DNA from 2 places in the Actimicrobium sp. CCC2.4 genome. Region 1 is predicted to be linked to the other one. Evidence: riboswitches for the same ligand, from Rfam matches in the RefSeq annotation. Region 1 holds a riboswitch; the other holds the start of a gene.
The links. Region 1 has a riboswitch for cobalamin ahead of RHM62_RS08775 (CbtB domain-containing protein). Riboswitches for the same ligand answer to the same signal wherever they lie in the genome.

Region 1 (5,946 bases):
TGCCCAGTTCAATACCGGCCAGCGCCAGATGCCCGTCATGTACATAGGCCTCACCCGGTGGCGGCCCCCATTGGTGGGTCATCTTGTCTTGCATCTCGGTCGGCAGTTCGGCGAACCAGTTGGCATATTGCGCCGCCGGTACGCGTCCGACGGCATGCTGCAACTGGGCTGTCGTCAAAAAAGTCGTGTCGTACGCGCAGCGATCAATCAGGTCGTGGACCAGCGCAGTCCCACTGTCGGGAAGCGTGCCAACCTGATAGCCGGCCTCGTGCATTGCCTGCAGCATGTGCAGTAATGAGGCCGGGGCATCCAGCCCGACGGCGTTGCCTATCTGCGATGCCTTGCTGTTTGAATTGGTAAAAATAAAAGCGATGCGCTTGTCGGCGTTGCCGGTGCGCTTGAGACGCGCAAAGCGCGCCGCCAGGCCGGCGACGCGCTCGAGGCGATCAGCCACCGGCACATAGTCCGCCGAGGCAGCGGGCCCCTGACCTGACTGCGCCTTGAATGAAATTGGTACGGTGATAATGCGACCATCAAATTCAGGCAGCACCACATTCATTGCCGCATCGAGCGGGTTCATGCCACGCGCCGATTGCTGCCACTGCTGTTCTGCCATGCCACTGGTGATCGCTTGTAACACCGGCACATTGAGCCGTTCCAGGACACCGACCGACCAGCCTGCCGGAGTCGGACCACCCGCCGTGATTTCGCCCATCGCAAACGCGGTGGTGTTGATGAGGACATCAATCAACGGAGTGGCACTGTCGCCATCACAAAAATAGCGCAGCGCGAACGGGAGTTGCAGCGCGTCCGCACCGGTGCGCAGCGACGCGGTAAAAATTGGCAGCGCATTCATGCCGTGACGGTCCAGTGCATCCACCAGCGCGTCGATGAAGCGGGTATTGCCGCTCATCCAGTGGGCTCGATAAAACACCAGGCCGATGCTAGGTCTATCGCTCTGGCGATGGGCGATCCAGTCGGCTATCGTCGCCTGTTGCGGCAGATCGGGATGATAAATTCCATGATCGGGCAGTGCCGTTGGCGCGTCGTAGTCAAAGCCGGTCAACAATAAATGATCCGACAGATAGCGCAGCAATTGCGCCAGATTGATGCTGCCACCGGCCTGCAAATACGCCATCGTCTGGTGCAACACCTCCGCTGACACCGTTGAAATGGCGGCCAGTTCAGGGTCGGGTTCGCCGGCACCGCTGATGGCAATCAGATGGCGTCCCTGCCGTCGTACTTCGTTGACCAGTTCGGTCAATCCGGGCACGCTGCCCAGCCGGCCGAGAACACGCACCAGTATCAGACGGCATCCGGCCAGATCGTGCTCCAGCAATGACATCATTTGCGCAGAGGTCGCACACTGCTGCAAATCCACCGCCTGCACCGCGGCGAAACCGTCGGGCAATTGCGCACGCGCCGCGGCCAGTACGGTCAGGTCGCCGGAGGCGTGGGTCAACAGCGCAATCGTCACTGCCTTTGACGTCATGGCGACACTTCCCTGGTCGCCAGTTCCGTATCGCCCTCGACCAAGCGATGAAAAATCAAGTCATGCACTTCGTTGCCGCCGACCAGATGCTCGGTCACGATCCGGTCGAGCGACTCGGTATCGACACAGCGGTACCAGACGCCTTCCGGGTAGACCACCATCAACGGCCCCTGATTGCGGCACGCCACCATGCAGTGGGTGCGCGTGCGCTTGACGCGCAACTCTGGCAAGGCATCGATTTTTTCGCCAAGTTGTTCGAACATCGATTGCGCTACGGCGCCACCTTCAGTGCAGCGCGGGCCGACGCACATCAGAACATGCCGGTGGTGAGCTCTCATGGATTACGCTGACTTCCGGAAGTGATCATTGCGTGGCGACGCGAAGGCAACATCATCCACATACTTTTTTTTGTAAAACGCGGCGGTCAATGCACCGAGCATCAACCAGAAAACGCCATTGGCCAGCGCTGTGGCGAGCACAAATGGCTGCGTCAGGTGCGACAGCACATCGCCTGTGGTGGTCGACAGGTGGGGCGCGCCAACCAGATAAGGTAGGACCAGGAAGAGTGCTCCGGCCAGCTTCAACGGCAGCGGCCCGAACCGCAGCAATGCCAGGCCGGCGGCAACCGATGCGACGGTCAAGACCCACCAGAATTGTCGTGCAGCGAGTGGTGCGGCGTCGGCTCCGGGCAGCTCCGGTGGCAAGCCGATCGACGGCGCAACATAGAACACCACATAACCCGCCAAGCCCCAGGCGAGTCCGGCTCGCCAATTGGTCTTGCTACCGCGCAGATACAAAACCGAACCGAGCAACAGCGCAAAACCTACGGCCAGACTGACGTTGGCCAGCGTGGTGTAAAACAGGCGCTCGAAGCCATCGGCAGGCTGCCATTGGGTGCTTTCTGCATGCGTTTCAGCGTTGCCGTCATTGGCAGCGGCCTCGTGCTGATGACCATGGCTGTGTTCGGCGGTGATCAGTGTGGAATCGACAATTGTTGAGTGTGCATGGGGTTGGGCGAGCGCGTCAGCCTGCGAGTGGCTGTGGGTGAAGGTGTGCCCGTCAGCTTGCGTATGGGTGTGAAGCTGAGTCTGGGTATGGGTATGCGCCTGGCTGGCTGCCTGCTCCAGCACTTCCGCCTGATGAATCAACGGGACAACCTGCCACTGCTGCACCGCGGTCAGGCATACGCCCGCAGTCAAGCCAGCCAGTGCCGCTGCCGAAATAATCTGTTTGATCGCGTGCCAGTTACCCGCTGGCCCGGCAGATTTCAATGACACGGGAAACCGGCGGAATGGCGGCCGTCATGTGCGGCGTTGTGCAAGGCTGGCGTTTCTGCAAAAGCAGCACCGTACAACAGCACCAGTCCTAGCCCGGCGGCAACGACAACAGGAATCGCTTTGCTGATCAGGCTGGCTGGGCGGGATTGAGTACCGGCTGGGACGTGTACATCGACAATACTGGTCATGACATTCTCCAAAAAAACGCGACAGGTTATCGCTGGCCGCAACAAGCAGCAAACGACGCAATGACAGCGTGGACAATCGACGAATAACCTGGAGAGAGATGACTAGTACGCAGCAGGTACATCCATCTGAATCGCCCTCCGCGATACAAACTTCACTTACATTTCAGGCTGGTTTCCGGGCTGACACGTTGACAGGTCCGAGGACCTGTCGCACTCCCTGCGCCTTCCCATGCTAAGCACAGTGGCATCGAGCAGATAGTGGTACGTGATTACCGTTGCGGGGGCAGCGTCGGCATGGCTTCTCTGTTCAGAATGCGCACCGACTTCCCATTTAATTCCACAAAACGACAATTTGTGAGAAACCTGAAATACTGCAGAGTGGGAGTATAGGTGCCAATGTCCCTTATTGCAACCGAGCCGCACGCCGCCTCAGCCCGCTTGCAAATCACTGCTGCACTCCAAAATCACTACCCTGCCAAAGGCAATTTGATGCGGCGTCGCGGCAGCTTTGCGCGCAATGTCGTGCAGCGATAATGCCGGCGACCATGCGAGCAGCAACCGGATCGTGCCTGCATGGCAAACGATGATCGCTTCGTCGTCACCGCGCTGCAGCAAGTCATGCAAAAATCCGGTGACACGCTGCGCGACCTGAAAAACGCTCTCTCCGTCTCCGGGCCGATAATCGACCAGATTGTCTGCCCAAGCATCAATCTCTGCGCGTGGTATGTCATCCCAACGCTGCATCTCCCATCGCCCGAAATGCATTTCGACAAGACGGGCGTCCAGATGGACGGCATCACTGCCGCACAGTTGCGCGAGCGGCTCGGCCAGCAACGAGCAACGCTGCAAAACACTGCTGAAAATCGGCACGCACGGTGGCACCAGCGCATAAACGCTGGCAAGGATACGGTTGACCTCGTCAGCCGCAACGCTCAGATCGGTCGCGCCGTAGCACAAGCCTGAGGCGATATCTGGTTGGGGATGCCGGATCAAATAAATTCGCATGGAGAGCGTGTCAGCGTGTCAGCGCGACAGCGCCAGCAGCGCCAGATAAAAAACCGTTTCACTGACCTGTTGTACTGCGCCGAGGCAATCGCCGGTATAGCCGCCTAGATGCTTTTGAAACTTTCGCGCCAGCCACGCTATGCTGATCAGCATGGCAATCATGGCGATCACTGCGGTCTGTACCGTCATTGCGTCGCAGATAAAAACCAGAATCAGCAACAGTAAAACCGGCGCGCTGGCAACAACAAAACTGGCTAGCGACATCGGTTGCGCAGCCAGACTTGCCTTGCCTTCCGGCGCGGCATAGTTCATCCGCCAGATCAGGATGGTTGCTGCCAGGCGCGATAGCGGATGGGCCAGCAATAGTGCCAAAACGGCCATCGGCGCAGGCAGGCTGGCCAGTGCGACGATCTTGACGGCCAGTAGCAAACCGATACCGATCGCCCCAAACGCGCCAATGCGCGGATCGCGCATAATCTCAATGATTTTTACCGGCGTGTGACCGCCGCCAAACCCGTCGCACACATCGGCGAAGCCGTCTTCGTGCAACGCGCCCGTCAGCCAGATGCCCGCACTCGTCGACAGCAAAACCGCCAGCGGCAGTGGCAGGACACGTGCGGTCAACAACAATACGGCAGCAGTTACACCACCGACGATGATGCCGATCAACGGGAAATAGCGGGCCGACGCACGCACCCAATCCGGCTCGTAACCCACCCACTTCGGAATCGGCAGTCGCGTAAAAAATTGCACTGCAGTGAAAAAAATACGCAGCTGAAGCATCATCAGCCGATACGTCCGTGGTCGTGTCATGCGCCAGCGCCAGGCAGCGACGCGTTTGTGCGGTTATGCGGAGGCATCGCTACGCTGACTAACGGCGGCGCTGTCGAAGCTGGCCATGTCGCACAAAAAATTCACGGCGCTATGCAACAACGGCAGGACGAGCGCGCAACCGCTGCCCTCGCCGAGGCGCAGGCCAAGGTGCAACAGTGGCTTGGCGTCCAGAAAAGCCAGCATTCGCGCATGGCCGTTCTCATCGGAGCAATGAGAAAAAATACAGTAATCCAAAATTGCCGGCTCAAGGCGCGAGGCCACCAGCAAGGCACTCGTGACGATAAAGCCATCGATCAGCAAGACCATGCGCAGTTCGGCCGCACGCCGCATCGCACCGACCATCATCGCGATTTCGAAGCCACCAAATGTCGCCAAAACATCAACGGGAGAGGCCGTGTTTTTGTGCAATGCGACGGCACGCTCGATGACTTCCTGCTTGTGGCGTACACCCTCTGCGGACAGCCCTGTACCCGCCCCCACGCAATCGGCCACCGGAACTCCGGTCATCTTATGCATGATCGCTGCCGCCGAGGTGGTATTGCCAATGCCCATCTCACCGAAGCCGACCACATTGCCTGTCAGCCCGTCTACCAGTGCCGCTCCCGCCTGCATCGCCGCTGCGCATTCCTTGTCATCCATGGCTGGCATGCGCGCAAAGTTGCGCGTTGCAAAGCCGATTTTCCGGTCAAGCAAGCCGGACCCATCGGCAAACACATGATTGATACCTGCATCAATAATTTGCAAGTCGCACTGATGCTGGCGCGCGAAGACATTAATTGCCGCACCACCTGCCAGAAAATTATTCACCATCTGCCAAGTAACGCTTTGCGGGTAAGCCGAGATATTTTCAGCCACGATGCCATGGTCAGCTGCGAAAATGAGAATAGCCGGACTGATAATTTTTGGATAAATTGTTTGCTGTACCAAACCGATCTGTTTCGCGATCGTCTCAAGCAGACCTAAACTGCCAAGCGGTTTAGTTTTATGGGAAATTGCTTCATTAAGAGAAAATTCTATGACTTTGTCGGTGGTTGCTTCGATAGATTTGACTGACATGTAATTGGCTAATGTGAATGAATTTAACTGCGTGCGAGAAGCACATGAAACGGGATTTTATTCTACCGCTAGATATTGCGACCTGCATTGAATA
Region 2 (5,946 bases), 610 kb from region 1:
AGCCCGACAAAACCGATTGTGCCGGCCACGGCCACCGCCGCCGCCGTTGCCACCGAGGCCACCAGCAAAGTCAGCGCACGCAGGCGCAGCACCGGCACGCCCAGCAACTGCGCGGCAGCATCGCCATGCGCGAGCACATTGAGCCGTGCCGCATTGGCGCACGACCAGATCACTGCCAGCAACAGCGCGATGCAGGCCGGCGCGTACAGCAAATTATTATCAAGGTCACCCATCAGCCAGAAGATCATCCCGCGCAAGCGCGCGTCCGGCGCCAGGGTCAGCAACAAGGTCATGCAAGCACCAAAACCGGCGGCAATCATCACGCCGGTCAGGATCAAACGAATTCCGGAAACACTTCCCGACAAGCGCAACAACGCGCCCCGGGCCAAACCAAACAGCAAGCCGGTCGCCAGCAGCGCACCGGCCAGCGCACCGACATGTGCGCTCCAGGCCAGCAGCGCGGCAGGTGCCAGCAACATCGCGGTCATCGCGCCGGCGGCCGCACCGCCGGACACGCCCAGCACATACGGATCGGCCAGCGGATTGCGCAGCAAGACCTGCATCAACGCACCGGCCAGCGCCAGCAAGCCACCCACCGCGAACGCCGACAGCGCGCGCGGCAGGCGCAAGGCCCAGACAATATCGGCCGAGCCGGCAAAGCAGCCCGTGCTGCCGCAGGCGACCGCTGCCCCCAGCGCGAGGGCAGCGGTCGCCGCCATCGACAACAGGATCAGCCAGGCGCGCTGCGAGCCGCTATTCACTGCTGCCTCATTGCTGCCAGCGCAAGCCGGCAAACACACCACGTGGTGGCTGGTTGTAGCCATAGATCGTCTGATAATCGCGGTCGAACAGGTTGTCGACCCGGGCGAACAGCGAGACCGATTTCGACAACGCGTAACGCGCGTTCAGGTTGGCCAGCACATAGCCGCCAAGTGAGCGGCTGCCGTCGTTGCGGTTACCGCTGTACTGGACGTCGGCACCGACCCGCAATGCGCCAAAGGCTTGCGCTGCCGAGACCGACGCCAGCGTGCGGGCACGGCGGATCAGAATCTGCTTGGTCGCATCGTCGACCGGCTCTTGCAATGTCAGGCTGGTTTTCAGGTCGACGCTGGCGAGCTTGCCGCTGGCACTGAGTTCGACACCCTGATTACTGGCCTGGGCAATGTTGAAGGTCGGGCAGCCGAACGGATAGGCACCGCTAAAGCAGTTATCCGGATCGATGCCGAACTGGTCTTTGGTGCGGGTCTTGAATACCGTGGCGCGCACCAGTGTGCCGGCGAGCGCGTATTGCGCACCGAGCTCGACCGAGCGTGAGGTCTCGGGCTTGAGCTTGGCATTGCCATTGTCGGGGTCATAGACTTGCGCCAGTGTCGGTGCATTGAAAGCGGTCGACGCGCTGGCGATCAGCTTGAGCGCCGGTGTCAGTGCATAGCCATAGCCAAGATAGCCGGTGGTCTTCGAACCGGAGCCGTCGACCTGATCGTGGCGCACGTTGGCTTGCAGCAGATGGGCATCGGCCTTGCCGCTGATACCGGCGTAGACGCTGGAGGTCGAGCGTGAAGGTGCGTTGCGCGTGATGGCAAAGCCGTCGTCGTTGCTGACGTCGGCTTTTTCATGGCCCAGGTCAGCGCCGGCGATCAATATCCAGTCCGGCGTAAGCGAGATCTCATTATTCCATTGCAGCAGATTGGCCGTACTGTCGTACCGGCTGTCGTAGCCGAAGGCACTGATCGAGATATTGCGGTTGCTCAGACGAGTCTGTGACAAGGTCAGGTTCGACACCCATGACGACGACAATTTGTCGCGCGAAAATAGCGCCAGCGATTGCTGCTTCGATGTGCCCTTGTTGATGTCGGTCGGCGCACCGAAGCCGCCACCGTCATAGGTGAAATTGCCTTCGTTGGCATACAGGCGGATACCGGCTTCGTGTCCTTTGGCCCATTGCTGCGACAACGATACCGAGGCGCTGGTGTTGTCGTAGCCGTTCTTGTCCGGATTTTCATTCGGAAATTGGGTGTGATTCATCGCTGAAAACCCATCAGTGCGGAAGCGCGCTGCGGTCACTGCATAGCGCGTGCCGTCGCTCTGGCCGGCGATGTCGCCGGTGACATTGATGGTGCCGCGCGAACCCGCTTCGACAGTGGCACCGATGACTGGTGTGCGGTCGCCGCGCCGGGTAAAAATCTGGATCACGCCGCCAATGGCACCCGAACCATAAATCGCCGAGACGTTACCGCGTACGATTTCGATGTGGTCGATCTGCTCCGGCAGGATGTGCTCGAGCGCCGCCGATCCCGAGAAGCCTTCGCGCCGCACCGGCACGCCGTCAATCAGGATCAAGGTCTGGCTGGGCGAAGCACCGCGCAGGAAAAACGAGGCCAGTTGTCCCGGTCCGCCGCTCTGGGTAAATTGCAGGCCGGCTTCATTGCGCAGCAGTGTCAGCACATCGATCGCCTGGCTGTTGCGGATGGTATCGCTGGAGATGACCGTGGTGTGCGGCAAGGCATCAGCCTGGCTCTGTTCGATACGGGCTGCGGTCACGACGACCGGTGGCATGCTGGTGTCGGCGAGCGCGCCGGCGGCGACAGAAACCAGAGAGACAAAGGTCAGCGCCCGTGCAGAAGCACGGGAGGTGGGGCGGTAAAAAGTGGGCATGGAAGGCAATCAAACAAGGGAGCACTACGCCAGCTTCCCCGCAGGCGCGGTTAATCAGAAATGCAGCAAACCGGACTTCTCCGATGCTGCGTTTCCACCTGTCCTGGCCGGTATCCGGGCTCCCAAGTCGAACCGCATCACCTTCCCATGCAGCGTTGCACAGTGGTGTTGACATGCGGCCGGCAGAAATCAGTTCTGCGCTTGTTTACCGTTGCGGGGGCAGCACACGCTTGTCCGTGATGAACGCGTGTTTCCCGTTTAACTGCGCATCGGAGACGACGCGCGGGCACCAAAACGCCGCCAGTGTAGTCGTTTGCCGAGAGCAGCGTCAATCAACGCCTGTCAGACGGTCGTGTGGACAAAAAACTGTGATTGCTCAAATGTAAGTTTTTTGTGCCAGTTCCGTTCCTTGGCGCACCGGTTTTTGGGTATCATCGGGGACATTCATGCCTGGCGGGGGACCCTCTGTCACGCATGACAGTCCCGATGCCCGCAGCGCCAGGCGCTGCCGCAAACGGCTCGACACACAACCAATCAGGGAAGTACCGGCCATGTCAGATGATTTCGATGCGCTGTTTGAAGAAGTAGCCGCACAACGGACCGCCACCCTTGCCGACCCGGAACCGGAAGCGACAACCGCACCGGCCACCACCGCGGCAAAGACCACGCAACAGCAGGAACAACAGCAGGAACAACAGCAGGAACAACAGCAGGAACACGAAGCCACACCCGCCAGAACTTCCGACAATCCGATGTTCGAACGCCTGGGCGGTATTGTCCGGCTGTTGCACGACTCGCTGCGTGAACTGGGCTATGACCGCACATTGCACGCTGCTACATCGCAGATCACCGATGCCCAGGACCGCCTCGAATACATCGCCACGCTGACCGAGCAGGCGGCTAACAAGGTCCTCAATACCATCGACGAAGGCATGCCGGCGCAAGACGCCCTGGCCAAGCAGGCCCGCGACATGGATAGCCGCTGGACCCAGCTGTACGACGGCAAGCTCAGCGTCGACGAATTCAAAGTGCTGGCTGCCGACTCGCGCAGCTTTGCCGGTACCGTCCTGACCAACACCGATACCGAAAAAGCCCGCCTGCTTGAAATCATGATGGCGCAGGACTTCCAGGACATCACCGGCCAGCTCATCAAGAAAATCGTCGTCATCACCCAGAAAGTCGAAATCGAGCTGGCGCAACTGCTGCGCGACAACGCGCCGCCGGAACTGCTCAAGGAACGCCGCGATGAAAAAGAAACCGACTTGATGCAAGGCCCGGCCATTGTCGGTGTCGCCATGCAGCAGGACGATGTCGATAGTCTTCTGGATGGATTGGGCTTCTGATGGAAGACATGCTGAAGGATTTCGTGATCGAGGCGCTGGAACTGGCGACCAACGTGGAAGAGCACCTGCTGACGCTGGAGCGACGGCCGAACGACAAGGAAACTCTGAACGCGGTCTTCCGGTCATTCCACACGATCAAGGGCGGTGCCGGATTCATGAGCCTGCCGGCGATGGTCTCGGCCTGCCACTTGACAGAAAATTTGTTTGACGCCTTGCGTACCGGTGCCGCACCGGTGACGCCACTGGCCATCGAGGCAGCGCTGCAAGCCAGCGGTTTCGTAGCCGACCAGCTCACTGAACTGGCTAATGGTGCGCGTCCCGAGAGCCTGTCAGCGATGCCCGCCGCACTCGAAAATATCCTGACCCAGGCCATTGAAGGCAAAGCCATGGCCGACGTTGCACCGGTTGCGCCCCTGGTTGCAGTCACGGCGGCCGCTGCCATCGCCGTCGCGGCGACCACCAGTAATGGCGCGCTGGACTGGGAAGCGCTCTACGCCGCCGTCGTGCCCGGTGCTGCACCGGTCGTCGCAGCCGTGCATGTTCCTGCCGTCGCCGCGGTCGCCATGGCGGCCGCTGCCGCTGCCATCGCCACTACCGCCGCACCGGCTGCCGGCGAAAAGCCGATGGTAGCCTCGATCAAGGAAGACAGCATTCGCGTCGATGCCGTCAAGCTCGATGCACTGCTTGAAGTGGCCGGCGAATCGGTGCAGGCAGCCAATCAAGCCAGCGTGCTGCTGGAAAAACTCCAGCAATTCAAGTTCGATGGTGCCGCCGCCGCGCTGATGGTCAGCCTGACCGAAACCCTCAATCGCGCGTCGCGCTATTCGACCGAACTGCAACGCGCGACGTTGTCGACGCGGATGCAGCCGGTCGGTCGCCTGTTCCAGAAATTCCCGCGCCTGGTGCGCGAACTGGCCAAGGATCTCGGCAAGGATGTCGAACTGGTCATCGAAGGCGCCGAGACCGAAGTCGACCGCGTCGTGGTCGACAGCCTCTACGACCCGCTGGTCCACATGCTGCGCAATGCGCTCGATCACGGCATCGAAAGTGCCGTCGACCGGGCCGCACTCGGCAAGCCGTCGCGCGCCATCATTTCGCTGAAAGCCTGGCAGGAAGCCAACAGCGTCATGATCGTACTGGGCGACGACGGCAAGGGACTCAATGCGGCCGAACTGCGTCGTAAGGCGGTCTCGAAGGGCCTCATCAGCGACAGCGCCGCGCACACCGATCAGGAAGCTTATCAATTGGTGTTTCTGCCTGGCTTCTCGACCAAAGAGGTGGCGTCCAGCGTATCGGGTCGTGGCGTCGGCATGGATGTCGTCAAGACTGCCGTCGAAAAACATCGCGGTGCCATCAGCATCGATTCGGCACTCGGCGGTGGTACAAGGTTCTCGATCCGCCTGCCGATCGAGTTGTCCATCGTGCCGACCATGCTGGTCCGTACCGCCGACGCCGCACTGGCAATGCCGATGGCAGTCGTGCAGCGGGTCGTCGAGTTACCCGAAACCTACATGGAAGTCGGTGGTGCGCCGGTCCTGCGTGACCAGGGACAACCGCTGCCGGTGCGTTCGCTGGCCGCCATCCTCGGCTATACGCCAGGTCCGGAGCGCGTCGGCATCGTCATCGCGGCACCGAGCCCGTACATTCTCGCCGTCGAAAAAGTCGAAGGCACGGCCGAGATGGTCATCAAGCCACTGACTGCGCTGTCGGTGCAGGGCATCACTGGCACGGCCCGCTCGGCCGAAGGCGAACTGGTACTTGTGGTCGGTCTGTCGTTTCTGCTCGATGGCTGCAAGATGGGCGGCAGGCTCGCAGCCTGATTGACGTCCGGCATGGCGCGACACGGGTGTGGTGATGCACCTGTGTCGCACCATGCGATCAATACAGTTCGCCGCGTCAGGCTTTCACTTCGGAACGCGGCGCAGCGCCGGCGTTCTGGCGCTGCGGT

Region 2: linked by a shared signal. The riboswitch ahead of RHM62_RS05890 (TonB-dependent receptor plug domain-containing protein) and the one ahead of RHM62_RS08775 (CbtB domain-containing protein) in region 1 are both predicted to bind cobalamin.

What each region holds. Positions count from the first base shown of each region.
Region 1 covers NZ_CP133777.1:1,871,897-1,877,842, reverse strand. Annotated here, with positions in the region: gene RHM62_RS08790 (cobaltochelatase subunit CobN) at 1-1,492, opposite strand, end outside; gene RHM62_RS08785 (ferredoxin) at 1,489-1,830, opposite strand; gene RHM62_RS08780 (CbtA family protein) at 1,834-2,769, opposite strand; gene RHM62_RS08775 (CbtB domain-containing protein) at 2,760-2,957, opposite strand; cobalamin riboswitch at 3,106-3,339, opposite strand; gene RHM62_RS08770 (histidine phosphatase family protein) at 3,387-3,962, opposite strand; gene cobS (adenosylcobinamide-GDP ribazoletransferase) at 3,981-4,775, opposite strand; gene cobT (nicotinate-nucleotide--dimethylbenzimidazole phosphoribosyltransferase) at 4,809-5,852, opposite strand.
Region 2 covers NZ_CP133777.1:1,264,825-1,270,770, reverse strand. Annotated here, with positions in the region: gene RHM62_RS05895 (FecCD family ABC transporter permease) at 1-761, opposite strand, end outside; gene RHM62_RS05890 (TonB-dependent receptor plug domain-containing protein) at 769-2,655, opposite strand; cobalamin riboswitch at 2,743-2,964, opposite strand; gene RHM62_RS05885 (protein phosphatase CheZ) at 3,207-3,998, shown strand; gene RHM62_RS05880 (chemotaxis protein CheA) at 3,998-5,818, shown strand; gene RHM62_RS05875 (Hsp20/alpha crystallin family protein) at 5,895-5,946, opposite strand, start outside.